One region of the Ensifer sp. R-19 genome, then DNA from elsewhere that is predicted to be linked to it. Evidence: predicted binding sites of a transcription regulator. Region 1 holds the regulator's gene; each other region holds the start of a gene.
What was found. Region 1 encodes PhoB, which activates phosphate uptake and scavenging genes when phosphate is short. Its sites were predicted from a motif close to TGTCATNNANCTGTCAT; they were not measured.
Positions count from the first base shown of each region.

Region 1 (7,458 bases):
CCATCAGCCATTGCGCCGCGCACCACCCGTGGCAGTCGGCGCTTCACTGTTGCCAGGAGCGCCCTGCAGCCGCCTAGATCGTGTCGCACGGCGGCAATGTCAATAGCCGGCCTCACAGCCGCCGAAGCCCTGCGCCATCGCGCTCACCGCGGTGCTCGCAGGGGCCTAGACGAGCCCCATGCACCAGGCGATGATCGACTTCTGCGCATGCAGGCGGTTTTCGGCCTCATCGAAGACCACCGACTGCGGGCCGTCGATCACCTCGTCGGTCACCTCCTCGCCGCGGTGCGCCGGCAGGCAATGCATGAACAGCGCATCGGATGCCGCTTGCTTCATCAGCGCCTCGTTGACCTGATAGGGCTGGAAGACGTTGTGGCCGCGGGCACGATGCTCCTGGTTCATCGACACCCAGGTGTCGGTGACAACGCAATTGGCGTTGGCGACCGCCTGCTCGGCATCGTGACACAGCAGGATCTCGCCGCCGTTGTTGCGGGCCCAGTTCAGGATCTTGTCCTGCGGCTCGGAGCCGAGCGGCACGGCCATGTTCATGCGATAGCCGAAGCGGGCGGAGCCTTCGATCAGCGAGTGCAGCACGTTGTTGCCGTCGCCGGTCCAGGCGATCGTCTTGCCCTTCACCGGTCCGCGATGCTCCTCGAAGGTCATGATGTCGGCCATGATCTGGCACGGATGGGTGTCATCGGTCAGGCCGTTGATGACGGGTACCGTCGCGTGTTCTGCCAATTCCAGCAGGCGGCGATGGTCGGTGGTGCGGATCATGATCGCGTCGACATAGCGCGACAGGACCTTCGCCGTATCGCCGATCGTCTCGGCGCGACCGAGCTGCATCTCCGTGCCCGAAAGGAACAGGGTTTCGCCGCCGAGCTGGCGCATGCCGACATCGAAGGACACACGGGTGCGGGTGGACGGCTTTTCGAAGATCATCGCCAGCATCTTGCCGGCGAGCGGCTTCTCGGCGGTTCCGGCCTTGGTCGTCGCCTTTCGGACGCGGGCATCATCGATGATCGTCCGAAGATCGGCGGCCGTCATGGCCGAAAGATCGAGAAAGTGTCTGGTGCCTGCCATCGTACTCGGTTCCTCAAAAAATCGAACCTATGTGCGCCACGCAGCGGCGTGAACGCACGAAGGTCATTCTACCATCCTGGGTCAGTCTTGGCCCTATCGGTCAGGCCGCAGCGTTACCACTTGCCTTCCGCACTGCTTCGGCGGCGCGCTCGATGCGTGCGAGGCCCTCGCGTGCTTCCTCCGCCGTCACCGTCAACGGCGGCAGCAGGCGCAACACGTTGTCGCCGGCCGGCACGGCCAGGAGCTTCTCGGCGCGGATCTCCTTCAGGAGATCCGCCGAGGGGCCCTTTACCTTGATGCCCAGCATCAGGCCATCGCCGCGGATATCTTCGATGATATCGGGATAGCGATCCTTCAGCGAAGCAAGACCCTGGCGGAAGACGAGCGCGACGTCGCGCACATGGGCGAGGAAGCCATCAGCGAGGATGACGTCGAGCACGGCGTTGCCGACGGCCATCGCCAGCGGATTGCCGCCATAGGTCGAGCCATGCGTGCCCGCCACCATGCCGGCGGCCGCCTCTTCCGTCGCCAGGCAAGCGCCGAGCGGGAAGCCGCCACCGATGCCCTTGGCAACGGCCATGATATCCGGGCGGATGCCCGTCCACTCATGGGCAAAAAGCTTGCCGGTGCGGCCGACGCCGGTCTGAACCTCGTCGAGGATCAGGAGCAGGCCGAATTCGTCGCAGAGGGCGCGCAGTTCCTGCATGAATTCCTTGGTCGCGGGACGGATGCCGCCCTCGCCCTGGATCGGCTCGATCAGGATCGCGGCGGTCTCCTCGGTGATCGCATTCTTGACGGCTGCGAGGTCGCCGAACGGAACCTGGTAAAACCCTGGGGCCTTTGGCCCGAAACCTTCAATGTACTTTTGCTGACCACCGGCGGCGATCGTCGCGATCGTGCGGCCGTGGAAGGCGCCCTCGAAGGTGATGATGTGAAACTTCTCCGGCTGGCCTTTGGCGAAGTGGTAGCGCCGCGCCGTCTTGATCGCGCATTCCAGCGCTTCCGCACCGGAATTGGTGAAGAAGACCCGATCAGCAAAGGTTACGGCGGCCAGGCGGCGTCCAAGACTTTCCTGACCGGGAACCTCGTAAAGGTTGGAAAGGTGCCAAACCTTCTCGGCCTGCGCCTTCAGCGCCTCGACGAGATGCGGATGCGCATGGCCGAGCGAGTTCACGGCAACGCCGGCAGCGAAGTCGAGATAGCGCGAGCCGTCTTCGGCGATTAGCCAGACGCCCTCTCCTCGCTCGAAACGCAACGGCGCGCGCATGTAGGTATCGTAAAGCGGCGTGGTTGCAGTCATGCGAGGCTCTCCTTCACTCCAATCGGCATCGGTCCCGCTGCTTCATGCGGCCCGATAAAAATCAAAAATGCCGCCTTTCGGCGGCGCAGGCACTATTCCTATTTCGCACTGCAATGTCAACAAAACCAAGCCTTGCAGCGCGGTAACGAGATCCATTTCCCTGCGACGAAAAAATCGGCCGGTAGGGCTTGCAAAAATGCAACGCCAGCCGAGCAAGTTGGGGAAAACTACGAAATCGATTCGGCGTGAATCCCGGGACTCTTGCCACGGAGTCCGGCGGTCAGTACGTTAACATTCAATTACTAGACGCATGCGGCGGACCTAGTCACCAAAAGAGTTATCGCGTTTGCAACCTCGAGATTCAACCGGGGTGCGGTGAGGGATTCTGCCATCCCCAACGCTGAGAACGGAGAGTGCAGAAATGAACTGGACTGACGAGCGGGTGGAGAAACTGAAGAAGCTTTGGTCCGAGGGCCTAAGCGCAAGCCAGATCGCGGCACAGCTCGGCGGCGTCAGCCGTAACGCTGTCATCGGCAAGGTTCATCGCCTGAGCCTTCCAGGCCGCGCCAAAGCCGGCGGCAGCGCCACTGCGGCGGCCCGCCCGAAGCGGCCGACCTCGGCGCCGCGCGCTCCGAACTACGCCTCGCGCGTTTCGACCCGCACCGTTGCCCGTCCGTCCGGCGCCACCGTTCTCAAGGAGGAGATCGAAGTCGATCTCGTTGCCGAGCAGGATTTCAGCATCCAGACCGACGTGGTCGTGCCAATGTCGCGCCGCCTCGAGCTGACCCAGCTCACCGAACGCACCTGCAAGTGGCCGATCGGCGACCCGCTGAAGGAAGAGTTCCATTTCTGCGGCAACGATTCCCCGGAAGCTTCGCCCTATTGCAGCTTCCATGCGCGGCTTGCCTACCAGCCGTCCGCCGAGCGCCGTCGGATGCGCTAAGGATCCGCACAGGACCAAAACGAAAGGGGCCGATCGGCCCCTTTTTTATTGACTTCTGTTTGCCCTTCTCAGCTTTCGAGCGAGTAGCCGGCGCCGCGCACGGTGCGGATGACATCAGGCATGGTCGAGAAGTTCAGCGCCTTGCGCAGGCGGCCGACATGCACGTCGACGGTCCGCTCGTCGACATAGATGTCGTGGCCCCAGACGCCGTCCAGCAACTGCGAGCGCGAGAAGACACGGCCCGGAGAGGACATCAGGAACTCCAGCAGGCGGAACTCCGTCGGCCCCAGGCGAACTTCGCGGCTGCGACGATGGACGCGATGGGTTTCCCGGTCGAGCTCGATGTCGCCGCAGCGCAGCAGCGTCGAGAGAACTTCGGGCTTCGCCCGGCGGAGCATCGCCTTGACGCGGGCCATCAGCTCCGGCGTGGAGAAGGGCTTGACCACATAGTCGTCGGCCCCGGTCGCGAGACCGCGAACGCGCTCGCTTTCCTCGCCGCGCGCCGTCAGCATGATGATCGGCAGCCGCTCCGTCTCCGGGCGCTGGCGCAACCTACGGCAAAGCTCGATGCCGGAGACGCCAGGCAACATCCAGTCGAGGATCAGAAGGTCGGGCAGGCGTTCCTGTAGCCGGATCTCCGCCTCGTCACCCCTGAGGATCGTATCGACGTCGAAGCCTTCAGCTTCCAGATTGTAACGCAGCAGGACGCTCAGCGCCTCTTCGTCTTCGACCACGGCGATTTTTGGCAACATCAGGTAACGTCTCCTTACCGCGAGCGCCGTGCGGGTCCAGCGGACCGGCCGGCACTCAGACACTCTAAATCTGGAGCACCCCCGCCAATTTCAAAGGCGGTGCGAAAAGCCGCATGCTTCAGATGCAGGAATTCGGGGCCGCGACCGAAGCCGCGACCGGATGATATTCATGGGGCATGCATTGCGAACGGCGCGTTTAACGCCAGAGCGGGATGGGGAAAAGTGTATGCGGTTGTCCCCCGCATCCCGCTCAAACCTTCTAGTCGTTGACCGAGCCCAACGTCGACGTGTTGTCATCCTTCGGGCGCTCACCTTCCGGCTGGGCACCCGTCGCCATGTAATAGATCGTCTCGGCGATGTTGGTCGCGTGGTCGCCGATACGCTCGATGTTCTTGGCACAGAACAGAAGATGCGTGCAGGGCGTGATGTTGCGCGGATCTTCCATCATGTAGGTGAGCAGCTCGCGGAACAGCGAGGTGTAGATCGCGTCGATCTCCTCGTCGCGTTCGCGAATGCTGTTGGCCTTTTCCGGCGAACGCGAGGCATAGACGTCGAGCACTTCCTTGAGCTGCACCAGAGCGAGCTCGGCGAGATGCTCGAGACCGCGGGCGAGCTTGCGCGGGATGCCGGAACCGGCAACCGCGATCACGCGCTTGGCAGTGTTCTTGCCGAGGTCGCCGACACGCTCCAGGTCGGAGGCGATGCGGATCGACCCCATGATCTCGCGAAGGTCGGCGGCGACCGGCTGGCGCTTGGCGATCGTGACAATCGCCTTCTCGCCGATCTGGCGCTCGGCATCATCGAGAACAGTGTCGTCCGAGATTACCTTCTGCGCCAGCGCCAGGTCGGAATTGACCAGGGCGCGGACGGATTCGGCGACCATCTGCTCGGCGAGACCGCCCATTTCCGAGATGCGGCGCGTCAGGTACTTCAGTTCTTCGTCATAGGCGGACATGATATGCATGGACATGATCGTCGATCCTTACAGGCGCTTTCCAGTGACTGTTGCAGCCGTGATTGGCCTCAGCCGAAGCGGCCCATGATGTAATCCTGGGTGCGCTGGTCATCCGGATTGGTGAACATCTTGTCGGTGTCGTTCTCCTCGACAAGATTGCCGAGGTGGAACATGGCGGTGCGCTGCGAAACGCGGGCGGCCTGCTGCATCGAGTGGGTCACGATGACGATCGTGAAGTTCGTGCGCAGTTCGTGGATGAGTTCCTCGACCTTGGCGGTCGCGATCGGGTCGAGTGCCGAGCAGGGCTCGTCCATGAGGATGACTTCCGGGCTGACGGCAACAGCGCGTGCGATGCAAAGGCGCTGCTGCTGACCACCGGAAAGGCCGGTACCCGGCTCCTGCAGGCGGTCCTTCACCTCGTTCCACAAACCTGCCTTCTGCAGGCTGGTCTCGACCACCTCGTCAAAGTCCGCCTTGGTGCGGGCAAGTCCGTGGATGCGCGGACCGTAGGCGACGTTGTCGTAGATCGACTTCGGGAACGGGTTCGGCTTCTGGAAGACCATGCCGACGCGGGCGCGCAGCTCGACCACGTCAATGGTCGGGTCGTAGATGTCGTCCTCATCGAGCGTGATCTTGCCGGTGACGCGGCAGTTCTCGATGGTGTCGTTCATGCGGTTCAGCGTGCGCAGGAAGGTCGACTTGCCGCAGCCCGACGGACCGATCAGCGCCGTTACCGTGTTCTCGCGGATGTTGAGGTTGACGTCTAAAAGCGCCCGCTTCTCGCCGTAGTAGACCGACACATCCTTGCCGATCATCTTGAAGGGAACCGTGTTCATTTTCTGATCCAAGGCTTTCTCGACCGCTGCTTCTGACATGATGTTCATAGTAATTACCTCACTACCAACGGCGCTCAAAGCGACGTCGCAACAGAATGGCGCCAAGGTTCATGACGACGAGGAAGATGAGAAGAATGATGATCGCGCCGGAGGTGCGCTCGACGAAGGCGCGTTCCGCCTCGTTGGCCCACATGTAGATCTGCACCGGCAGCGCTGTCGACGGCTCCATCGGCGAACCGGGATAGTCGACGACGAAGGCGACCATGCCGATCAACAGCAACGGCGCGGTTTCGCCAAGCGCATGGGCAAGGCCGATGATCGTACCGGTCAGAATGCCCGGCATCGCCAGCGGCAGAACGTGGTGGAAGATGGTCTGCATCTTCGAGGCACCGAGACCGAGCGCCGCCGAACGGATGGACGGCGGAACCGCCTTCAAGGCCGCGCGGGTGGCGATGATAATCGTCGGCAGCGTCATCAGCGTCAGCACGAAACCGCCGACGACGGCTGCCGAACGCGGCATGCCGGCAAAGTTGATGAAGACGGCGAGACCCAACAGACCGTAGACGATCGACGGAACGGCCGCGAGGTTGTTGATGTTAACCTCGATCAGGTCGGTGAGCCGGTTCTTCGGAGCGAACTCCTCAAGATAGATCGAGGCGGCAACGCCGATCGGCAACGACAGCACGAGCACGATCAGCATCATGTAGAACGAGCCGAGGGCGGCAACGCCGACGCCCGCCGCTTCAGGACGGCTGGAGGCGCCGAAGGTGAAGATGCCGGTGTTGAAGCTCTTCTTCAGGACGCCGGCGCTTGCGAGCTCGTTCATCCAGGTGACCTGCTGGTCCTTGACCTTGCGCTTGCTCTCTTCGACCTTGAGGTCGATCTGCCCCTTGTTGGCGGAGTCGATGTTGGCTTCGGCCAAAAGGGTGACCGGAATGGTCTTGCCGATGATGGACGGATCCGCCACGACCATGTCGCGCAAGAGCGTACGGGAGCTCGCAGAAACCATGTCGGTCGCCTGCTTGACCAGCGGCCGTTTGGTCGCATCGATGCCGAGCTGCTTGACGAGCGCATCACGCACCAGCAGCGGATAGTTGGCGGTCATCAGTACCTTGCTGTCGGTCGTGCGTTCGCCGTTGGGGTCGATGACCTTTTCGGTGAATTCGATCGGCAGCGTGATCGTCGTCTGCTGGAACGCGGTGTAGCCGTTGGAAATGACGGTCCACAGCAGCAGCGCCAGGAAGAAGAGACCGGTGCTGATTGCCGCAATGCCGTAGGCGCGGAAGCGGCGCTCGGCGGCATAGCGACGCTTGATGCCGATATCGCGTTTTGCGGATTCAGGACGGGCGGAGATCCGGACGGTCGGGGAAGCGATGTCGGTCATTCGTACTGTTCCCGGTATTTGCGCACGATGTAGAGCGCGTAAATGTTGAGGCCGAGCGTGATGACAAAGAGCGTGATGCCCAGCGCGAAGGCCACCAGCGTCTGCGGCGAGGTGAACTCGAGGTCGCCCGTCAACTGGTTGACGATCTTCACGGTCACCGTCGTCATCGGCTCGAAGGGATTGATCTGCATGCGGGCCGCGACAC
Region 1 is NZ_CP184569.1:153,643-161,100, reverse strand. Features, by position in the region: gene argF (ornithine carbamoyltransferase) at 166-1,083, opposite strand; gene ACN9MO_RS00760 (aspartate aminotransferase family protein) at 1,184-2,383, opposite strand; gene ACN9MO_RS00755 (GcrA family cell cycle regulator) at 2,805-3,326, shown strand; gene phoB (phosphate regulon transcriptional regulator PhoB) at 3,395-4,078, opposite strand; gene phoU (phosphate signaling complex protein PhoU) at 4,338-5,051, opposite strand; gene pstB (phosphate ABC transporter ATP-binding protein PstB) at 5,102-5,917, opposite strand; gene pstA (phosphate ABC transporter permease PstA) at 5,931-7,253, opposite strand; gene pstC (phosphate ABC transporter permease subunit PstC) at 7,250-7,458, opposite strand, start outside.

Region 2 (7,458 bases), 1.5 Mb from region 1:
GCCTGTGTGCCATTTTCGATCGCGGATCTCAGGATGTTCTCGTCGCCCTTGCGGCCGCCGCTGAGCTCGATATAGGCGGCGCCCGTCAGGCCCTGCACTTCCAGCGTCGCCTTGGTCGATTTCAGTACCGGCGCATCGATCGAAACCTCGGTGACCGCAATCGAATAGCGCGGGTCATTGGCGTCGATCGCAAGATTGCGCACCGTGCCGACGGGAATACCGTTGAAGCGCACCGGCGAACCGACGGAAAGACCGTTGGCGGAACCCGGAATATTGACCACCAGCTCGACCATCTCGCCGCTGCGGCCGTATTGCGACATCCAGTAGACGAAGCCGAATGCGGCCGCGATCACGAACACCGTGAAGAAACCGACAATGGCGTAGTTCGCTTTCGTTTCCATTCGTACCGACTACCTTCGTGGCCGCTTCACCGGCTCTTGCTCCGATCTCGACATGTGTGCGTCAAAACCGCCTTCTCGAAATCATTGATCGTTCCGCACGATCGAACGTGCCCGCTTGCCCCTGAAATAGGACTGCACCCAGGGGTCGTCGCAGGCCAGCATGTCCTCCACGGTCCCCTCGACCAGAACCTTCTTCTTGCCGAGAACCGCGATGCGGTCACAGACGGAAAACAGGCTGTCGAGGTCGTGAGTCACCATATACACGGTCAATCCCAGCGTGTCGCGCAGCTTGGCAATCAACTCGTCGAACTCGGCAGCCCCGATCGGATCGAGGCCCGAGGTCGGCTCGTCCAGGAAGACCAGGTCGGGATCGAGCGCCAGTGCGCGTGCGAGAGCCGCGCGCTTGATCATGCCACCCGAAAGCTCCGACGGGTATTTTTCCGCCGCTTCCGGCTCCAGGCCGACCAGCTCGATCTTCACCCGCGCCAGTTCGTCCATCAGGCTCTGCGGCAGGTCGAGATATTCCCGCATCGGCACCTGGATGTTCTCGCGCACCGTCAGCGCCGAAAAGAGCGCGCCATGCTGGAAGAGAACGCCGAGGCGCATGTCGAGCGCGATGCGCTCGGCTTCGGTGATCTTGTCGTAGTCGGCGCCCAAGATCTCGATCTTGCCGGAACGCTTCGCCAGCAACCTCAGCACGGTGCGCATCAGCACCGACTTGCCCGTGCCGGAAGCGCCGACGAAACCAAGGATCTCGCCGCGGTAGATTTCGAGGTTCAGCTTGTCGAGCACGATGTTGGAGCCGAAGCCCACCGTCAGGTCACGGACTGAAAGAACGGACTCCCGCCCGTTCGCCTCGGTCGCCTGGTACGCATCGTGCCGTTTTTCCAATGGGTTCACGCTGTTCTCCGCCTCAAAAATCGATTGACGCGTAAAACATGGCGAAGAGCCCGTCGATCAGGATCACCACGAAGATCGACTTGACCACCGAGGACGTCACGTGACGGCCAAGCGATTCCGCGCTGCCGCCGACCTTCAACCCCTCGACGGCCGCCACCACCCCGATGATCAGCGCCATGAACGGCGCCTTGATCATGCCGGCGGCGACAGATGAAAAATCGACCGCTTCCTGCAGACGCGCAAGGAAGGTCGGGATGGTGATGCCGGAATAGCCCCAGGCAACCAGAGCGGCACCGGTCAAGGCCGCGAAGTTCGCGATGATCGTCAGCAGCGGCAGAGCAACGGTGAGCGCGACGAGGCGCGGAAAGACGAGAACGCCAATCGGGCTCAGCCCCATCACCTTCAGCGCGTCCACTTCCTCGCGCATCTTCATCGAGCCGATTTCGGCGGTGATGGCACTGCCGGAACGGCCGGCAATCATGATCGCGGTGAGAAGAACGCCGATTTCGCGCAATTGCAGGATGCCGACGAGATCGACGACGAAGACTTCCGCACCGAAGTAGCGGAGCTGGAACGCGCCCTGCTGCGCAATGATCGCACCGATCAGGAACGACATCAGCATGATGATCGGCACTGCCATCACGCCCATCCGGTCGATCTGATGAACGATCGCCGCCGGCGAGACACCGCTGTGCCGTCCAAGCTTCAGCTGGGCGCCGCGCACCGCAGAGCCAAGAATGTACATGGCAGCGACGATATCTTCCCAGGTCGCGATCATGACCTCGCCGACCGGCGCGAATATGCGCTGGAACAGCGGCACCCGCTCCTTGCCTTCATCGGGCGAACGCAGTTCTGCCGGCAAGGCGTCGAGCAGCTCGACATAGCGCTGCCCGCCGTCGGCGAAGTGAACGTCATCTCTGGACGGCCCGACGACACGGGTCACGAAGCGGCGGATGATCCAGGCCCCGGCCGTATCCATCGCGGTCACGCCGGAAAGGTCGAACTGAGCGGCGCTGTCACCCTTGCGCGCGAGCTGGTCCAGCTTCGCCGCCATCGCCTCGGCTGTTTCATGCCGCCAGACGCCGGTGAAGACATAGCTTCGCTCGCCACCACTTTCGGCCAGCGCGACATCAGCGGTCATCTTGCGGGCAGGTTGCGACACGTGGCTTCTGTTTTCCCGAATTTCTACTGCATAATTCCCTGGATCGGGGTCGGTCTCAGGACAAATTTATGCAGCGGGCCTAAAGTGTTACAGCGAACTTTGCGCATCTCAACGCGCGCCGCCGTAAAGATTCGTAAATCCTTACACCGTCATAACCGCTCGTATCGTTGCTGTCACCCGAACCTTCGACCGGTGGCGATACCAGCCCTTCAGAATGCAGGCCGGAGACGTTTTCATGTCACTTTCTCTCGATGCAGCGGTGGAACATTTCCCGATCGCAGGCACCTTTACGATCTCGCGCGGCTCCAAGACGACGGCGAGCGTCGTTACTTGCCGAATCAGTGACGGCACCCACACCGGTTCCGGCGAGTGCGTGCCCTACGGCCGCTACGGTGAAACGATCGATTCAGTGTTGGCCGAGATCGCTTCCATTCGCCCGCGCATCGAGGCTGGCCTGACCCGTGTCGAACTGCAGCGCCAGATGAAACCGGGCGCCGCACGAAATGCCGTCGATTGTGCACTGTGGGACCTGGAGGCCAAACAGAAAAACAAGCCTGTTCATTCGCTTGCGGGCATAGCCTCACCCGACGCACTGACCACCGCCTACACGTTATCACTCGCCGAGCCAGACACCATGCGCGAACAGGCGGCGAAATATGCCCACCGCGCACTCCTCAAGATCAAGGTCGGCACACCGGACGATGGCGCGCGTATCCGCGCCGTGCGGGCGGGCGCGCCCGAGAGCCGCATCATCCTCGATGCCAATGAGGGGTGGACGCCCGAAACCCTCGCCTATCACTTCGCAATCTGCGCCGAGGAACGGATCGACCTGATCGAGCAACCGCTGCCCGCCGGGCGCGACGATGCGCTGGCGACGATTGCCCGCCCGGTACCCATCTGTGCGGATGAAAGCGTGCACGCGACCGAGGACCTCGCCGCGCTCGTCGGCCGCTATGACGCGGTCAATATCAAGCTCGACAAGACCGGCGGCCTTACCGAAGCGCTGCGCATGCGCGATCAAGCAGCAGCCCTTGGCCTCAAGATCATGGTCGGCTGCATGGTCGGCAGTTCGCTGGCGATGGCGCCGGCGATCCTGGTTGCCCAGGGCGCCGATTTCGTCGATCTCGACGGGCCTCTGCTGCTCGCCGAAGACCGCACACCGGGTCTGCGCTACGAGGCTTCGCTGGTTTTCCGCCGGAACCGCGCCTCTGGGGCTGAAGATACCAGGCGGCAACCGCGAAGCAGCAGCCGGCAAAGGCGACGACCGACATCGAATAGAACCCCTTCACCCCATACCAGGCGTAAAAATAGCCAGACAGGAACGTGAGGATCGCGGTGAAGATGCCGGTGTAGAAGAAATAGAGCCCCTGGGCGGACGCTTCCTGCGATTCCACCACCCGCTCGACCAACTTGTGCTGCATGCCGGTGTGCATGATCGCATAGGTGAAGGCGTGGAAGCACTGGAGGATGAAGTAGCCGCTGAAACCGAGATCCATCGGGAAGATGATCCAGCGCACCACGGCGAGCGAACAGCCCGACAGGATCATCACCCAGACGCTGAAACGGCGGCTGATCGCCTTGGCGAAGATGAACATCGTGACTTCGGCGGCCACGCCCGCGCTCCAGAGCAGGCCGATCTCGGTGCCGCTGTAGCCGATGTGCTGCCAGTAGATCGCCGAGAAGGCAAAAAGCATCGCGTGGCTGGCATTGACCAGCGTCACACCGATCAGGAGCAGCTGCAGGTCGAGCTGCTTGAGCGACTTCGGCGGCGGCTCGGTGAGTGCAGTGATCGGCGATGGCCGGCGCGGCTTTCCGACGCGCGGCGCCGCATAGGCCATGGCAATTGTCAGGCCGAAACCGATCGCCATCGCCGGCAGCACCATGTCGCTGCCGTATATGCCGACCATCCAGCCACCGAGCATTGTCGCACCGATGAAGGCGACCGAGCCCCAGAGCCGCATGTGGGCGTAGTCGAAGCCCCAGCGGCGGACGCCGGAAAGCGCGATCGCCTCGACGATCGGCACATAGGGCGAATAGACCGCCGATTGCAGCGTGTAGATGACCAGCACCGGCCAGAAGTCGCGAAAGTAAAACAACACCAGAGCGGTTGCAAGCGATAGGAAGCCGGACCAGATCAGCACGATCGTCCGCTCGCCAAGGCGGTCGGCGATGACGCCGGCGATCGGCGCGGTGATGACGCGCACGAACATCGGCAGCGCCAGCACGACGCCGATCTCGAAGTCGCTCATCGAGAGCGTGCTGAGCCACATCGGAAAATACGGCATCGCGAAGCCGTTGACGATCAACGGCGCGCAGAAGAGCAAGGCGATGCGAAGCGCGAAATGGCGCGGCGGAGGGCCCACGGTTGCGGGCGCTGAGGAGGGAATCATCGGCTGACCTGATGGCTGTGCTCAATCTCTAGCACAGCCCTGGCATGCCTCGCCATAACCTAGTTTTCGCGACAGGAGGTGACCTGTCGCTCTCCGGTTACGCAGCGCGCTGTGTCAGCAATTGGGCAAGCAGCTTGTCGGCTTCACCAGAGGCTTCGCCCTCAAGCGCGCCACCGCGCATCTGATGCCAGGTGATGAGTTCCATCCTGCCATCGTGATGCTCGGCAATCGCCGTGCAGCTTTCCACCCAGTCACCGGTATTGATGTAGCGGATATCGCCGATGTCCTCGATGACGGCATGGTGGATGTGGCCGCAGATCACCCCTTGAGCGTCGTGGCGACGGGCTTCCTCGGCAACCACCTTCTGGAACTCGCCGATGAAGTTGACGGCATGCTTCACCTGGAGCTTGGCCCAGGAGGAGAACGACCAATAGGGCATGCCGAGGCGCCGGCGAATGGCGGCCAGGCCGATATTGATGGCGATCGCCGTGTCATAGGCCCAGTCGCCGAGATAGGCGAGCACACGGGCATTGCGCACCACCACGTCGAATTCGTCGCCATGCAGCACCAGATAGTTACGGCCGTCCGCACCCTCGTGCATGTAGCGCTGCGCCACCTCGATGCCGCCGAAGTGCACGCCGGGAAAATCGCGCAGGAACTCGTCGTGATTGCCGGGGATATAGACGATGCGGGTGCCCTTGCGGGCCTTGCGCAGAAGCTTCTGGACGACGTCGTTGCAGTTCTGCGGCCAGTACCAGCTGCGCTTCAGCCTCCAGCCGTCGACGATGTCGCCGACCAGCACAATCGTCTCCGCTTCGTGATGCCGCAGGAAATCGAGCAGGAAGTCCGTCTTGGCGGCCTTCGACCCGAGATGGACGTCGGAGATGAACAACGTCCTGAGCTTTCGTACGGACTTGTCTTGCTGCGCCGTCATGCCAGCCTCGTCTTTAATTACGCTTCCTGCCCCCGTGAAAACCAGACTCGTGTTTCAGGAAGATGACATGAGCGCCTTGCCGCCGGTCTGGCCGCTGAAATCAGCACGGCAAAACTGTACCTCGCTCCGAATTCATGCCAAAAGGCACGACCACGAATGAGGAATGTGAGAGCATGAACACGGGCGACAAGACGAAATCCCACATCGGTCCGGCCAGCGGCGACATCGACCAGCAGGCCCTTTTCTTCCACCGTTACCCGCGCCCGGGAAAGCTCGAAATCCAGCCCACCAAGCCGCTCGGCAACCAGCGCGATCTGGCACTCGCCTATTCGCCCGGCGTGGCCGCGCCATGCATCGCCATCCGCGACAACCCGGAAACGGCCGCCGACTACACGGCGCGCGCCAACCTGGTCGCGGTCATCTCCAACGGCACGGCCGTGCTCGGTCTCGGCAATATCGGGCCGCTCGCCTCCAAGCCGGTGATGGAAGGCAAGGCCGTCCTTTTCAAGAAGTTCGCCGGCATTGACGTCTTCGACATCGAGATCGACGCTTCGTCCATCGAGCGCATGGTCGACGTGATCTCGGCGCTGGAGCCGACCTTCGGCGGCATCAACCTTGAAGACATCAAGGCACCGGAATGTTTCGAGGTTGAGCGCCAGCTGCGTGAAAAGATGCAGATCCCGGTCTTCCATGACGACCAGCACGGAACGGCGATCATCGTCGCCGCCGCCATCCTCAACGGCCTGGAACTCGCCGGCAAGGATATCGCCAAGGCGAAGATCGTGACGTCGGGTGCCGGTGCGGCAGCACTCGCCTGCCTCAACCTGCTCGTCATCCTCGGCGCCAAGCGCGAGAACATCTGGGTGCACGATCTCGAGGGCCTCGTCTACAAGGGCCGCGAGGTGCTGATGGACGAGTGGAAGTCCATCTACGCCCAGGAGAGCGACAACCGCGTGCTCGCCGACAGCATCGGCGGCGCAGACGTCTTCCTCGGCCTTTCCGCTGCCGGCGTCCTGAAGCCGGAGCTGCTGGTTCAGATGGCCGAAAAGCCGCTGATCATGGCGCTTGCCAACCCGACGCCGGAAATCATGCCGGAAGAGGCCCGTGCCGCCCGCCCGGATGCGATGATCTGCACCGGCCGCTCGGACTTCCCGAACCAGGTCAACAACGTTCTGTGCTTCCCGCACATCTTCCGCGGCGCGCTCGATTGCGGCGCAAGCACGATCAACGAAGAAATGAAAATGGCGGCGGTCCGCGCCATTGCCGGCCTTGCCCGCGAGGAGCCGTCCGACGTTGCCGCCCGCGCCTATTCCGGCGAAACCCCGGTCTTCGGCCCCGACTACCTGATCCCCTCGCCCTTCGATCAGCGCCTGATCCTCAGGATCGCGCCGGCCGTCGCCAAGGCGGCCGAGGAAAGCGGCGTCGCCACCCGTCCGATCCAGGATTATGACGCCTATCTCGACAAGCTGAACCGCTTCGTATTCCGCTCGGGCTTCATCATGAAGCCAGTGTTTGCCGCCGCGAAGAACGCCCAGAAGAACCGCGTGATCTTTGCCGAGGGCGAAGACGAGCGCGTGCTGCGCGCCGCCCAGGTGCTGCTGGAAGAAAGCACGGCCCGGCCGATCCTGATCGGGCGTCCGCAGATCATCGAGACGCGCCTGCGCCGTTACG
Region 2 is NZ_CP184569.1:1,683,214-1,690,671, forward strand. Features, by position in the region: gene ACN9MO_RS08195 (MlaD family protein) at 1-401, opposite strand, end outside; gene ACN9MO_RS08200 (ABC transporter ATP-binding protein) at 483-1,292, opposite strand; gene ACN9MO_RS08205 (ABC transporter permease) at 1,315-2,442, opposite strand; partial or broken gene dgcA (N-acetyl-D-Glu racemase DgcA) at 2,699-3,604, shown strand; partial or broken gene ACN9MO_RS08215 (MFS transporter) at 3,642-4,853, opposite strand; gene ACN9MO_RS08220 (UDP-2,3-diacylglucosamine diphosphatase) at 4,951-5,787, opposite strand; gene ACN9MO_RS08225 (NADP-dependent malic enzyme) at 5,961-7,458, shown strand, end outside.
Region 2: the regulator PhoB is predicted to act here: its motif matches at 5,839-5,855, upstream of ACN9MO_RS08220 (UDP-2,3-diacylglucosamine diphosphatase).

Region 3 (7,458 bases), 1.5 Mb from region 1:
GCACTGGCATCATCGGCCTTCACGGCTTTCAGAAAAGCCTTGGCCTGCTTGCGGATCGTTTCGAGGGTAAGGTTCGCGGGAAGATCGCGCGCGATCATGAAAGACCTCCTTTCATTCACGTCCGGTATCCGCGCCCACAGACTGAAAAGAGGTGTGGCAACCAAGTTCAGTGAGACAGGTGGGCCTTGCCCTTCCCGCGGATCGGATGCGCCCTGCGAACGAGGTCATCGCTAGCACGCTGCCCTTATACTTGTCCAGCGCGCTCAGCTTTCAGGCTGATACCGAACGAAGGCGAAGCGATCGCCTGACGGCGACCAGTTGGGAACGTTGATGGTTCCCTGCCCGCCGAAAAGTTCGAACAGGATGCGCGGGTTGCCGCCGTCCATATCCATCAGCCGCAGGCGGACATCGAGATCCCTCGGATGATCGAAAACATCACCGTCATAGGAGAGCACCAGCAGATGCTTCCCATCCGGCGACGGATGCGGAAACCAGTCGCCATAGGGGCTGTCGGTGATGCGCGTGACGTCACTGCCATCGGGGCGGATGCGCCAGATCTGCATGCGTCCGGTGCGGCTGGAGTTGAAATAGATCCATTCGCCATCCGCCGACCAGTCGGGTCCGTCGTTGCGCCCTTCCCCGTGGGTCAGCCGCTGCTCCTCGCCGCCATCAACCGAAATCGTATAGATGTCGAAGACCTGGTCGCGGATGCCGCAATAGGTCACTCTTCGCCCATCCGGCGACCAGCCGTGCCAATAGGACGGCAGGTTGCGGGTGACGAGCCGCGGCGTGCCGCCTCTAGCCGGCAGCAGGTAGATCGCCGACTTGCCGAACTCGGTCTTGTCGCTGATCGCGATGGTGGCGCCATCGGGCGAAATGCCGTGGTCGTTGTTGCAGAGCGCGGCAAAGCCGGTATCGATCTCCACCGGCTCCGAACCGTCGAAACCGAGGCGATAAAGACGGCCATCGCCGTTGATGACCAGATGCGTGCCGTCCCGCGACCAGTTCGGCGCCTCGACCAGCCGATCGGTCTGCCAGACGACGCGCGTTTCACCGGTAACGATGTCATAGGTCTCGATGGAACTGCGCATCCCGTTCTCCCGCCGCGACCAAGGCAGCTATTTGCGTTCTTCGCCTCTCGGCAGCGTCGCCGCGACCTTGGCGCAGATCGACTGCATCAAATTGGAATTGCGTTGATCTCGCCAGGTCGAGACGACGCCCCAGGCCAACAGCAGAAGGATGCAGACGAAGGCCACGCCGACGATGGCGATACTGCCGCTTGCAAGACCATAGATGCCGAAGACCGCCGGCGTCGCGAAATAGGCGATCTGCGCCGAGAGCTGCCGGCCAGCAGAAACGTCGCTCAGCGACCACAGCCGGATCAGCCGGATTTCCTCGTCCGTGAACTCCGGACAGCTTTCCTTGCCGTCCCGCCCTTGGCCGAACGCGCTCACCCTCGATCGCGGAAGCGGTTGGTGATCGGGTACCGCCGGTCGCGGCCAAAATTCTTCTTGGTGATCTTGACGCCCGGCGCCGATTGCCGCCGCTTGTATTCGGCAATGTAGAGCAGGTGTTCGACCCGGTGAACCGTCGCCTCGTCATGGCCGCGGGCGACGATCTCGTCGGTCCCCATCTCCTTTTCCACCAGGCATTCGAGAATGTCGTCGAGCACCGGATAGGGCGGCAAAGAATCCTGGTCCGTCTGGTTGGGACGCAATTCAGCCGAGGGCGCCTTGTCGATAATATTTGGGGGAATGACGACGCCGGAGGGTCCAAGCGCGCCCGGCGGAACCGTGGTGTTGCGCCAGCGCGAGATGGCATAGACCTCCATCTTGTAGAGATCCTTGATCGGATTGAAGCCGCCGTTCATGTCGCCATAGAGCGTGGCATAGCCGACCGACATTTCCGACTTGTTGCCCGTCGTCACCACCATCGAGCCGAACTTGTTGGAGATCGCCATCAGGATGGTGCCGCGGGTACGGCTCTGCAGGTTCTCCTCGGTGATGCCGGATTCGGTCCCCTCGAACATGTCGGAGAGCGCGCTTAAGAACCCTTCGACCGGCTCGGAGATCGGCACGATATCGTAGCGGCAGCCGAGCGCTGCGGCACATTCCTTGGCGTCCTTCAGCGATTCCTGCGAGGTGTAGCGATAGGGCAGCATGACTGTGCGCACCCGCTCCTCGCCGAGCGCATCGACCGCCAGCGCCGCGCAGATCGCGGAATCGATACCGCCGGAAAGGCCGAGTACGACGTTCTTGAAGCCGTTTTTGTTCACATAGTCACGGAAGCCGAGCATGCAGGCGCGGTAGTCCGACTCCTCGCGCTCCGGCAGGCGCGACTGCAGCCCGCTTTCGCAATGCCAGCCGCTTTCGCCCTTCTTCCATTCGACGATCGAAATCGCCTCTTCGAACTGGCTCATCTGGAAGGCGAGAGACTTGTCGGTGTTGAAGGCGAAGCTTGCGCCGTCGAACACCAGTTCGTCCTGGCCGCCGAGCTGGTTGGCATAGATCATCGGCAGGCCGGTCTCGAGCACCTGCTTGAGGACCACCTGGTGGCGCACATCCACCTTGCCACGAAAATAGGGCGAACCGTTCGGCGACAGCAGGATTTCCGCGCCACTTTCCGCGAGTGTCTCGCAAACGCCGAGATCGCCCCAGATGTCCTCGCAGATCGGAATGCCGATGCGCACGCCGCGGAAATTCACCGGGCCCGGCATCTCGCCCTGGTCGAAGACGCGCTTCTCGTCGAACTCGCCATAGTTCGGCAGATCGACCTTGTCGCGGAACGCGATCACCTTGCCATCGTCAAGCACGGCCACCGAATTGTGCCGGCCGGTCTTGGCCTGGCGCGGGAAGCCGATGATGACGCCCGGGCCGCCGTCCGCCGTGTCGCTCGCGAGCTTCTCGACCGCCTGGAGGCAGGCCTTCAGGAATGCCGGCTTCAGCACGAGATCTTCGGGCGGATAGCCGGAAATGAACAGCTCCGTCAAAAGCAGGAGATCGGCGCCCTGGCGCGCCGCATCGGCACGCGCCTCACGCGCCTTGGCCAGGTTTCCGGCGATGTCGCCCACCGTCGGATTGAGCTGGGCGATTGCGATGCGCAGGAGCGAGGGGGCGATCTTGTGAGCGGTCATGAGCGGGCCTGTCGGTCTGTTCTGAGCGATTGCGTCTGACTTTCGCAATGTTCTTTAGCGCAATCCGCAGGAAAATACCCACAGGCAATCGCCGCTCCGCGAAAAAAAACCGAAAAATTCTGTCTTTCCCGGTTCTTATGAAGGGCCGTTGCAGCGCCCTCACGCGACGAAAAGCTGTTCCCAAACCCCGTTAAGAAACCATTCATCCCCTGTTCAAAATGACGGGCGTATGACAGTTACACGACACATTTATGAAACTGGAGAACATGTTGGCTAGTATCGATTCCGCTGTCGCGAGAGGTTCGCGCGTCTATGTCGATAGACCCGGCTTCACCGCACGGCACGCCAAGACGCTTGCGGCCACCCGCAGCGCATTGTTCTCCCTTTTCGTCGCAGCCGCTCTCGTCTTCGCCGTCGAGCTGATCGTGCGCCAGTCGATGGCCGATACGCTCGCCTATATGCTCGACCCGACGCGCCCGGCGCTGACGACTGTCGGTGCATTCTTCCTGATGCTGCTGGCCGTCGACGGCATTTTCGGTCGCGAACATAAGTCGGCCGTGGTGATTGCGCCCCTCGCCATCATACCCGCCGTCGTCTGCCAGCAGAAGCAGGTCTTCCTGTCCGATCCGCTTTATCCGACCGATTTCCTGTTCGGCCGCCAGATCATGGAATTGATGCCGGTGCTGGTGAAGGACCGCCCCTGGACCGCCGTCGGCATCGTCGTCGGCCTCATCGCCGCCGTTGCCGCCATCGGCCTCTTGCTGCGCTACGCCTGGCGCAATTTCCCCAAGCTGACGCGCCGCGAGCGCATCGCTCGTGCGGCCTTTGCGCTGCCGCTGCTCTTCGCCTTCTGGCACATCATGGATTACAACCAGTTCTCCTGGATCCGTGATCGCCTGAAGGTCATCCCCATCATGTGGGACCAGACCGAGAACTATAAGCACAACGGCTTTGCGCTTGCCTTCGCCATCAACCTGCCGATGGCCAATGTCAGCGCGCCCGCTGGCTACATGGCCGACGCCATCGATCGCATTCCGGTGAAGCCGCTTCCGGCTGGCACCTCGCACCGCGGCAAGCCCGACGTCATCGTGCTGATGAGCGAATCCTTCTGGGATCCGACCCGCCTGCCCAACGTCAAGCTCTCGCCCGATCCGATGCCGACGATCCGCGAGATGCAGTCGGGCAACGTCTTCTCGCCGGAATTCGGCGGCATGACCGCCAATGTCGAGTTCGAGGCGCTGACCGGCTTCTCCAACGCCTTCCTGCCCTATGGCAGCATTCCGTACCAGCAGTACATCCGCAACCCGATCCCGTCGCTCGCTACCTTCTTCCGTGGCGAAGGCTATGTCTCGCGCGCCATCCATCCCTTCCAGAGCTGGTTCTGGAACCGTACCGCCGTCTACAAGGCCTTCGGTTTCGACACCTTCAAGTCGGAAGAGAACATGCCGCCGATGCAGAAGCGCGGCATCTTTGCCTCGGACGAGTCGCTGACGCATGAGATCATCCGCCAGGCCGACGCCATGGACGATCCGTTCTTCTTCTTTGCGGTGACACTGCAGGGCCATGGCCCCTATGAGGCAAACCGCTATGCCAAGAACACCATCAAGGTCGAAGGCAACCTGCCCGAAAGCGACCGGCAGGTGCTGGAAACCTATGCTCAAGGCATCAAGGAAGCCGACGAGAGCCTGAAGAAGCTGATGGACTGGGCAAAGAAGCGCGATCGCGAAACGATCATCGTGCTGTTCGGCGACCACCTGCCGCCGCTCAACACGGTCTATACCAGCACCGGCTTCATGAAGGGCGTCACGGCGGAGCGCAAGGGCTCGAAGGACCAGATGAAGGCGCAGCACGAAACGCCGCTCGTCGTCTGGTCGAACAAAACAGGCCCGAGAAAGAACGTCGGCACGATCAGCCCGGCCTTCCTCTCCTACCAGATCCTCAAGCAGTCCGGCTACGAGCACCCCTATTACACCGGGTTCCTCGGCAAGGTTCATGACCAATACCGGGTCGTCGACCGCTACATGCTGATCCGCAGGAACGGCAAGGAAGTCGCCGAGTGGTCGCGCCAGCCGAAGGTGCCGGCTCTCTTGCGTGACTATCGCTTCCTGCAGCACGACATGATGTTTGGAGACCGCTTCTCCACCGACCGGTTCTTCAAGTCCCACGCCGACCTCTTCGCAAGCGCGGCCGAGACCCACTGAACCACGAGCGCCGGACCGGCCACACCCGGTCCGGCTCTTCATGCTCTCGGTCGGCCAGATTTTTCCGCGACGCAAAACCGCCACGCACATTTGCTGGAAATGCTCTAGATTTTCTCCGGTCAACCCCGGAGATCGCCATGCCGCATTTCAACAACATCTCGCACCAGTTCTTCGGCAAGCCGCTCAGCGAACTCGGCGAGATCGAGCGCCGCATCCTCGCCTACGCCCGCGAGCGGCGCACGCTGACCACCGATACCAATGCGGCCTTCGCTGCCGAGCAAACCTTAGGCGACAGGCTCGCCGACAACATTGCCCGCGTTGGCGGCTCCTGGAGCTTCATCGTCACCTTCTGCAGTTTTCTCGTCTGCTGGGTCATCGTGAACTCGGTGCTGTTGGTGACCGGAGCGTTCGACCCCTACCCCTACATCTTTCTCAACCTCGTGCTTTCCATGCTTGCCGCACTGCAGGCCCCAATCATCATGATGTCGCAGAACCGTCAGGCCGAACGCGACCGCTTCGCAGCGTCCAAGGACTACGAGGTCAATCTCAAGTCGGAAGTCGAACTGATCGCCCTGCATCACAAGGTCGACGACGTGTTGCTGCGTGAGATTTCGGAACTGCGTGCCGACCTCGCAACGCTCAACCGCCAGCTCGAGCACTACCGTCCAGCACCCGGGCAGGACTGACCGAACACCCACGACACGCAGGATCAGATCCCGCGGTGCCGCGGCGTAGCGCGGGCGCCCACCCCCCCGCTTCGCTGCCATCGGCAACTTATCGGAGTATGAAAAAATTAATATTTGAAGACCATCTTATGGGTGCAGGGACATTCGAAAAAAATACAGCAACGTGGGTACGCGGAGATGCTGCAATGTCCAACTTCAAGCGCCTTTTCGGCGGCCGAGACGGCGCCGCTGCAATCGAATTCGCAATCATAGCGCCGCTCTTCTTCCTTTGCGTGCTAACCTTGATCGCCTACGGCGTCTATCTCAGCACAGCGCATTCCATACAGCAGATCGCCGCCGATGCCGCGCGCACAGCCATCGCTGGACTATCCCAAGGCGAGCGTGAACGCCTCGCGACCGACTACATCCGCCGCACCACGATGGATCAGGCCTTCATAAAATCCTCGCGTATGACCGTGACCGTCAAAGACGACGCCAGCAACGCCAACCAGTTCACCGTTCGGATCAAATACGACGCCGCCGACCTCCCGATTTTTAACCTTTTCACGTTCGCGATGCCGAGCAGCCAGATCGAGCGCTTCGCAACCATACGCGTGGGAGGGGTCTGACATGGCGTGGAATTCAACGCGACTGCGCACGCTGCTCCGATCACAAGACGCCAATATCGGCATCTCTGCCGCACTGGTCATGCCACTGGTCATCGCCTCAATGGGGCTCGGCATCGACTACGGCTATCTCACCGTGCAGAAACGTGAGATGCAGTCGGCGGTCGACCTTGCCGCGATCGCAGCGGCCGCCAACATCTCGTCGGCCGAGAAGGCCGTGCTCAACCATTTCTCCAACAATGGCCTCAACTACGCCGTGGCCACGCCGACCGGGCTGATGACGGTCGATGGCAAGGTGCTGCCGCTGAGCGATGTCAGCACGGGCAAGGTGGATGGCGTGGCCACGCTGGCGCGCGGTCGCTATATCCCCGACCCTTCCGTCGAGGCCGGACAGCGCTTCGTCAAGGACGCAACGCCGACCGATGCCGTTCAGGTTCTGCTGGAAAAGAAAGGCCAGATCTTCCTAGCCTCCATGTTCAGCGCGCCGCCGGATTTAAGCGTCATCGGCACGGCCGCCAGCTCCAAGATTGCCGCCTTCTCTGTCGGCTCGCGTCTCGCCAGCCTGAACGACGGATTGTTGAATTCGATCCTCGGGCAAATGCTCGGCACGACCATCTCCCTCAAGGTCATGGATTATCAGGCGCTCATCGACGCCGACATCGACGTCCAGCCGTTCCTGAAGATCGTCGCGACAAAGCTGAACCTGACCGCCGCCTCCTATGAGGACGTGCTGAAGGCCAATCTGACCATGCCGCAGTTGCTCTCCTCGATGCGGCTCGTCCAGGGTCTTTCAGGCACAGTGACAGCCGCGCTGAAGAGCATCGAGCTTTCGA
Region 3 is NZ_CP184569.1:1,702,360-1,709,817, forward strand. Features, by position in the region: gene ACN9MO_RS08275 (hypothetical protein) at 1-98, opposite strand, end outside; gene ACN9MO_RS08280 (TolB family protein) at 264-1,091, opposite strand; gene ACN9MO_RS08285 (hypothetical protein) at 1,119-1,454, opposite strand; gene ACN9MO_RS08290 (NAD+ synthase) at 1,451-3,133, opposite strand; gene ACN9MO_RS08295 (LTA synthase family protein) at 3,403-5,334, shown strand; gene ACN9MO_RS08300 (DUF1003 domain-containing protein) at 5,472-6,020, shown strand; gene ACN9MO_RS08305 (TadE/TadG family type IV pilus assembly protein) at 6,206-6,628, shown strand; gene ACN9MO_RS08310 (pilus assembly protein TadG-related protein) at 6,630-7,458, shown strand, end outside.
Region 3: the regulator PhoB is predicted to act here: its motif matches at 3,363-3,379, upstream of ACN9MO_RS08295 (LTA synthase family protein).

Region 4 (7,458 bases), on a different replicon from region 1:
GTTGGACCATGACGCTGTCCGCCCAGCGCCCGTAGCGATAGGCTACCCCCTGCAGGAGGCCAACGCGAACGAAGTTGAACCGTTCGTGCAGCGACAGCGAGGCAACATTCTCGGCATCGATATAGCCGATCATCTGCCGGAAGCCGGCTGCAGCACAAGCGTCGATCAGGCCGCGCATGAGCAGACCTCCGATGCCCTGGCCGAGATGTTCATGATGAACATAGATCGAGTGCTTGACGGTATAGCGGTAGGCAGGTCGCTTGCGAAACAGTACGACATAGGCGTAGCCGACCACTGCGCCCTCCTTGATCGCGACAAGGTGCGGGAAGCGGCGGCTCTTCAAGTTCTTCCGCCGCTCGCGCAGATCGTCCGGCTGCGGCGTGTCGCCCTCGTCCACACCCTCCTCGATGCCGCGGCGAATGTGGCGGCGATAGATCGCCAGCATCGCGTCCACGTCGCCGTCCCGCGACGGGCGAATGACGATTGACTTGTCCTGCTGCATGAGGGATCCGAAATTCCTAAATCCTATTCGGCGACGACGTAGGTATGAAGTCGTACGCGGCCCGATGCGTCCGTTTCACGGTAGAGACCTTGGATCTCGACGTCAAAGCCGGGAAACGCGTTGAAACAGGCTTCGAACATCTTGAGATAGTCGATCATCGGCTGCGCTCGCTCGGTCAACCGCTCGCCCGGCACGATGGTGGCGATCCCCGGCGGATAGACGACGAAAGGCGTCGTTGCGATCCGCCCGGCGATGGCGTCGATCGGAAGATAGTCCACATCGTTGCGCACGAGGCAGCGCGCCGCGTCGTGGGGCGAAAGGGCGATATCAGGCAGGTGCGCTTCGGAAAATTGCTTCGCCTGCAGCGCGCTGACATTGGCGTCGCGGAAGAAGCGATGCATATCGCCGCACAGGTCGCGCAACCGCACGCCAGCGTAACGACCGGGTCGGCGGCGATAAAATTCCGGGATTGCCTCTTCCAGAGGCGCATTGTCATCATGAAGCCGCTTGAATGCTACGAGACCACTGATCAACGTGCCCGCTTTGCTTGCCTCGACGCCGGGTGTGAGCAGGAACAGCAGGGAATTCAGGTCGTTCTTTTCCGCGACGATCCGGTTCTCACGCAGATATTGCGCGACAATCGGCGCCGGAATGCCGTGCTCGGCATATGCGCCGGTCGCCCTGTCGAATCCGGGCGTGAGCAGCGTGAGTTTGTTGGGATCGGTCATTGCGAAGCCCGGCGCCATATCGGAAAAGCCGTGCCACGCAGCACCTGGGGCTAGGTGCCAGAAGGCCGGGTTGGTGGCGAGTTGATCGGTGGCAACACTCTCCCAGGGCACGTCGTGCACCGCTCCAGGGCTTGCCACATCCGGCATCGCCACACGGTCCGGCACGAAGGGCTCGAAAAACCAGCGGCGCTCAGGCCGACGCTCCTTCTCCTCGAACTCCCGGCGCACAGCCCGTATCTTCTTGCGCAGTTCGATGCCGAGGCGGATCGTATCGTCCCACAGCACTTCGCCAGAGCGGCCCTTCATCATCTGCGCGCCGACGTCCAGGGAGGCGAAGAGGGGATAGAAGGGTGAGGTCGAAGCGTGCTGCATGAAACTCTCGTTGAAGCGCCGGTGCTCGACCCGGCGCTTCTGGCCGGTGATGTGCCGATCCCTCATGTGGATCTGCGAAGCCTGTGAAAAGCTCGCAAGCTGCTTGTGAGTGGATTGCGTGGCGATGATGCCCGGCGCATCGGGTCCGAGTTCGGCAAGGCCCATGGCAAAACGTCCGGCATAGAGCGGATGAAACTTCATGAAGCCCGCCCAGGCCTCGTCGAACAGGATGTAGTCGCACAGATGCCCGATGGCCTTCAGGATCATCTCCGCATTGTGGATCGTGCCGTCATAGGTGCACTGTTCCACCACCGCCACCCGAAACGGGCGCGGTTTCTGCCAGGCGTTAGGGTCTTTGACCAATGGGTGGGTGCGGATGCGTTCCCGCAGCGCCTCCTCGTTCAGGGAGCCAAAATCCATGGGGCCTATCAGACCATGGGCGTTTCGCGCGGTCGGCACATAGACCGGGATACCGCCGGAGATCATCAGCGCGCCGTGATGCGCCGCTTTGTGATTGTTGCGGTCGAACAGAACCAGGTCGCCATCGGTGACGAGGGCGGAGAGCGCGACCTTGTTGGAGGTCGAGGTGCCGTTGAGGACGAAATAGGTCTTCTCCGCGCCAAAAATCTTGGCGGCTTCCTTCTGCGCCGCGAGCGCCGGGCCCTCATGGGTCAGGAGATCGCCAAGGTCGAGCACCGAATTGTCGAGATCGTCGCGGAACACCGCTTCGCCCAGATGCTCCATAAACACGCGGCCGACCGGGCTGCGGCTATAGAACACGCCGCCATTATGGCCGGGACATGTCCAGAGCTGGTTGCCTTCCTCGGCGTAATCCACCAGCGCGCCGAAGAAAGGTGTCTTCATCGTCTCGGCATACTGCTTGAGGCGGCTGATGAGGTTCTTTGCGATGAAGGCGGGGGTCTCCTCGGACAGGAAGACATAACCGTCGATGAAGTCGAGCACTTCTACCGGCACATCCTCGAAGCGCTTGCGGCGGATCAAGAGAATGATGGGGAATTCGAGGCCGCGACGGCGCATCAGATTGATAAGGGAGGCTGTCTTGCCCTCCATGCCCTTCTTGCCCCAATCGACCATCATGCAACCGATGGCCGCGTCCGTCTGGACGGCGATTTCGGCGTCTTCAAGATTGCGCGCGCGCACCACCTCGAAACCGGATCGTTCGATCTCCTCGACGATTTGGTTATAGCGGGCCCCCTCCAGGTCCTCGCTGTTGAAGGCGGGTGTCGCGAATAAAAAGGTGAAGCGCCTGAAGTAGTCCATCTGAGCCTCCGCCATCAATACGCAGCGAGTTGTTCGTGTGTTTCGTGACGATGTTGTGACAGCGGCCCGGATTATCTGTGATGTTCGAGACCAACTCGTGCCGGCCATTCGTCCAAGAGTCCTCGTGGAGCAGCGGGAGAGGGGGCGGTGGTTCTCTCTATTCAAAGTTTGTCTGCCCCCATCAAACGGGATGCTGTGTAAGATTTCCCCAACTGCACCGGACGGATCAAGGCTCTCAGGGCCGCACCCCGGTGATCTTCGTTCCGTGGGGAAAACAATGGATCTGCAAAAGATCAAGACGCTTCTCGACTTTGTCGGGCGTTCGCGTGTCTCGGAGCTGACAGTCAGCGATGCGGACACGACTGTCGTCATTCGCAATCCGGCTCGTGTAGCCAACCTGGAAATCCCAACCACAGTGCAGGCAACGCCATCGACGGTCGAGCCGCCAAGGTTGGACGACCAGCCGCAAACGCAGCTTGTTCGTGCTTCGACCTCAGGCATCGTACATCAGTCAAACAGCCCGGGATCCGCTCCAATCGTGGCGGAAGGCGATCCGGTAGAGGTGGGTCAGGCTCTCTGCATCGTGGAGGCGATGAAGGTCTTCACGACTATATCGGCTCCGTTCGGCGGCATCGTCAAGCGCATCTTCTTTGCGGACGGCCAGGAGGTCGCCTTCGGCGACCTGCTCGTGGAGATCGGGTGATGGATGCGTCTTTCGAGCCCGGCCGGAAAACCGGTCATCCATTTCACTCCGTCCTCATCGCCAATCGAGGAGAAATCGCCGTCCGGATCGAACGGGCCTGCAAGGAACTCGGCCTTCGCGCGATCCGTGTTGCATCCGAGGCGGATAGGGCCGGCGCGGCAGCACCGGGCGAAGGTGGTCCACTCTCGATCGGGCCGTCGACACCAACAAGGAGTTACCTCAACCAGGCGGCGATCCTGCTTGCAGCGCGTGTGACCGGCGCGGAGGCGATCCATCCGGGTTATGGGTTTCTCTCGGAGAATGCGGAATTCGCCGAAGCGGTCGAAAGGGCCGGACTGGTTTTCGTTGGCCCGCCGGCCTCGGCAATCCGCATCATGGGCGACAAGATCGCTGCCAAGCGCGCGATGATGGCGGCCGGCGTCCCTTGCGTGCCGGGACCGGGCGAGCCGCTACCTGATAACATAGATGCCGTGCGCGCCACCGCTGAGGCCATTGGTTACCCGGTCATCGTCAAGGCGGCCGGCGGCGGCGGCGGGCGGGGCATGCGCGTTGTGCGCGATGGCGCCGATATAGCCGATGCGGTCGTGATCACGCGCGAGGAGGCGCGCCGCGCTTTCGGCAAGCCTGAGCTCTACGTGGAAAAGTTTCTGGAGCACCCCCGCCATGTCGAATTCCAGGTGCTCTGCGACAATCACGGCAATGCAGTCTGGGTTGGTCATCGCGATTGCTCCGTTCAGCGACGGCACCAGAAGGTCGTCGAGGAGGCGCCGGCACCCGGTATCGCACCGGAACTCGCAGAGAGGATCGGCGCGCGCTGCGCAGAGGCCTGCCGGCAGATCGGCTATCGTGGGGTTGGGACCTTCGAGTTCCTTTACGAGCACGGCGAGTTCTACTTCATCGAAATGAACACCCGGCTGCAGGTCGAACATCCCGTGACGGAGGCGACAGCGGGCGTCGATCTCGTGCACGAGCAGCTGCGTTCGGCCCAGGGCGACGTGCTCGACACGCGCCGTTTCCACGGAGAGGCGCAAGGACACGCCTTCGAATGCCGTATCAATGCAGAGGACCCGACCACTTTCGTGGCCGCTCCCGGCCGCATTTCAGCGGTTCGTTTTCCAAGCGGACCGGGCATTCGCGTCGATACCCACATCTCGGCCGGATACCGGGTTTCCCCATACTATGATTCCCTGATTGCCAAGCTGATCGTCCACGCCCCGACCCGCGACGAGGCGATCCGGCGCATGCAGGTCGCGCTTTCGGAAACCAGGATCGAAGGCATCTCCACCAACCTCCCGCTGCACGAAAGGATCTTTGCAGATCCGGATTTCATGCAGGGCTGCGTCGATATCCATCATCTTGAAAAAAGTTTGAGGGAGGAAGCCGGTGTCAAGGCGTGACCGCTCGTCAGGCAGATCCGGGATCGGTGACTTCTCCGATCCGGCCCTCATCTCCACTCTAACCACCTGGCTTGGCGCTTCCGGCGCGAGCGAGTTGGAGATCAGCACGAAGGACGGTCACGCCTTGAAGATCGTGCTGGCCCCCGACGCCAGCCCGGTCGAGCGTCGTCAAGAGGCTCAGGATGTGACCTCGTTGGTGCCCGAAGGCCGGGCCGTCAAGGCGCCGCTTGCCGGGGTTTTTCGCGACCGGCATCCCGCTGGATCGGACGCTTCACCGCTTGCCGGTGAGGGCCGAGCGCTCGAAGCCGGCGATATCGCCGGTTTTGTCGAGGTCGGGCCCATCCTCGTCCCGGTGGTCGCGCCGGCAACCGCGATCGTCGCAGGCGTTCATGCCCGTGCCGGAGAGTTGATCGGCTACGGAGATCCCGTTTTGACCATGGAACACGCCCAATGAGCCTCCTGCAACAGGCCCCGTTCCCGTCGCCTGCCTCAATCGTCCCGAATACCGAGGCGCTGGCGAAGATTTCCTTCATCGGCACGCGTGCCTTTCTGCTCGAAGCACCCGGGGCCTTCGACCTGCCGAACCAGAGGCGCATCTGGGCGCTCTCCCGCGCGCTCGAGACGCACGAAGACGTCGCCGAAATCGTTCCTGGCATGACCAACCTGTTGGTCCTCTTGAAGGAGACCCCGGACGATCCGCAAGCTGTCGTCCGGCACCTGCAGGACGAATGGCAGCGTTCGCAGGGCATCGAACTTGCCGGTCGGCAAATTGAAATCTCCGTCACCTATGGCGGCGAACATGCCACCGACCTGCCGGCGCTCTGTGACCTCAGCGGTCTCTGCGACCGGGAAGTCGTGCGCATTCACCACGAAGGCATCTATCGCGTCTTCGCCCTCGGCAGTGCGCCGGGCTTCGGGTACCTGCACGGGCTTGATCCACGCATCCACATGCCGCGAAAGACCGTGCCCTCGCTCAAGATGGCGCGGGGCTGCGTCACGATCGGCGGCATGCAAACCGGTGTTGCCGTGCTGACCGGCCCGAACGGATGGAATTCGATCGGCTTTGCCGAACTTCAGATGTTCGATCCGCTGGCTGCAGTGCCCGCCTTGATGGCGCCTGGCGATACCGTGCGCTTCCGCCCTGAAAGGATCGACTTGTGATCGAAATCCTCGAAACCGGCCCGCTGAACACTGTCCAGGATCGGGGGCGTCCGGGCTATCGAAATATCGGGGTCACGGCCTCAGGAGCAATGGATCCCGTGGCACTGGAGATCGGCAACATTCTCCTTGGCAATCCGCAGGGTGCCGCCGTCATCGAGGTCCAGACTTTCCCCTTCCGGCTATGTTTTGCCAAGGGTGGCGCATACGCGCTCACGGGTGCCGATTGCAGGGCGAAGCTCGATGGTGTCGCCCTGCCGCCCTGGTGGGCTGCGGAAGCTGAGGCCGGTCAGGTGCTGGAGCTCTTCCCGCCGCTTCGCCATGCGCGGGCCTATGTAAGCCTGGCTGGCGGGGTCGACGTGGCGCAGGTGATGGGATCGCGCAGCACGTCGTTGCGTGGAAGCTTCGGCGGGCTTGCGGGCAGGACCCTCGCCGCCGGCGACGGCATCGCGACCGGTCCGGTTGAACCCGCTGTCCTGCCGAAAGGTGGTTTCGGCGTTGTGCCGCCAGCGGTTGCTTTGAAGGATGTGTTTCCTGTCGACGAACATGGTGCGCTTCTCATTCGCGCACTCCCGGCCGGCGAACACGACCTCTTCGGAGCCGACGCGGACCGGTTCTGGCGCCAGCCGTGGAAGATCTCGTCGCGCAGCGACCGCACCGGCTACCGTCTCAGCGGAGATCCGATCCATCCGGTAGAGGTGGTGGAGATGCGTTCGCACGGCGTCGTGCCCGGTGTCATCCAGGTGCCGCCTGCAGGCGAACCGATCGTCCAGATGAGCGATGCCAACACGGCCGGAGGCTATCCGAAGATCGCCGGCGTCATCGAGGCGGATCTCTGGCGGATGGGGCAGGCTCGCATCGGTTCGACGCTGCGTTTCGTGCCGGCCACGCACGCTGAGGCTCGGGCCATTGAGAAGGCGCTCGCCGCCTATGTCGAAGACATCAGAAATACCGCGCGCCTCGTCCGCAAGGCGCTCGCCGCCATGGCTTAGGAGACATTCATGAAGGTGGATCTCAATTCCGATATGGGCGAGGGCTTCGGACCCTATTCGCTTTGCGACGATGAGGCGATGATGGATGTCGTGACCTCCGCCAACGTCGCCTGCGGTTTTCATGCCGGCGACCCCGAGACGATGGCCCGGATGGTGCGTCTCGCACGGGCGAGGGGAGTTGATGTCGGTGCGCATCCGGGCTTGCCGGACCGGCAAGGTTTCGGTCGCCGCGAACTGCCCTTCGGACCTGATGAGCTGCGCCAGCAGATGCTCTACCAGCTGGGCGCACTGATTGCGATCGCCCGCGCGGAAGATGTGCGCGTCT
Region 4 is NZ_CP184570.1:664,290-671,747, forward strand. Features, by position in the region: gene ACN9MO_RS22375 (GNAT family N-acetyltransferase) at 1-502, opposite strand, end outside; gene ACN9MO_RS22380 (Orn/Lys/Arg decarboxylase N-terminal domain-containing protein) at 526-2,883, opposite strand; gene ACN9MO_RS22385 (acetyl-CoA carboxylase biotin carboxyl carrier protein) at 3,161-3,586, shown strand; gene ACN9MO_RS22390 (acetyl-CoA carboxylase biotin carboxylase subunit) at 3,586-4,983, shown strand; gene ACN9MO_RS22395 (hypothetical protein) at 4,970-5,437, shown strand; gene pxpB (5-oxoprolinase subunit PxpB) at 5,434-6,144, shown strand; gene ACN9MO_RS22405 (biotin-dependent carboxyltransferase family protein) at 6,141-7,133, shown strand; gene ACN9MO_RS22410 (LamB/YcsF family protein) at 7,143-7,458, shown strand, end outside.
Region 4: the regulator PhoB is predicted to act here: its motif matches at 2,928-2,944, upstream of ACN9MO_RS22380 (Orn/Lys/Arg decarboxylase N-terminal domain-containing protein).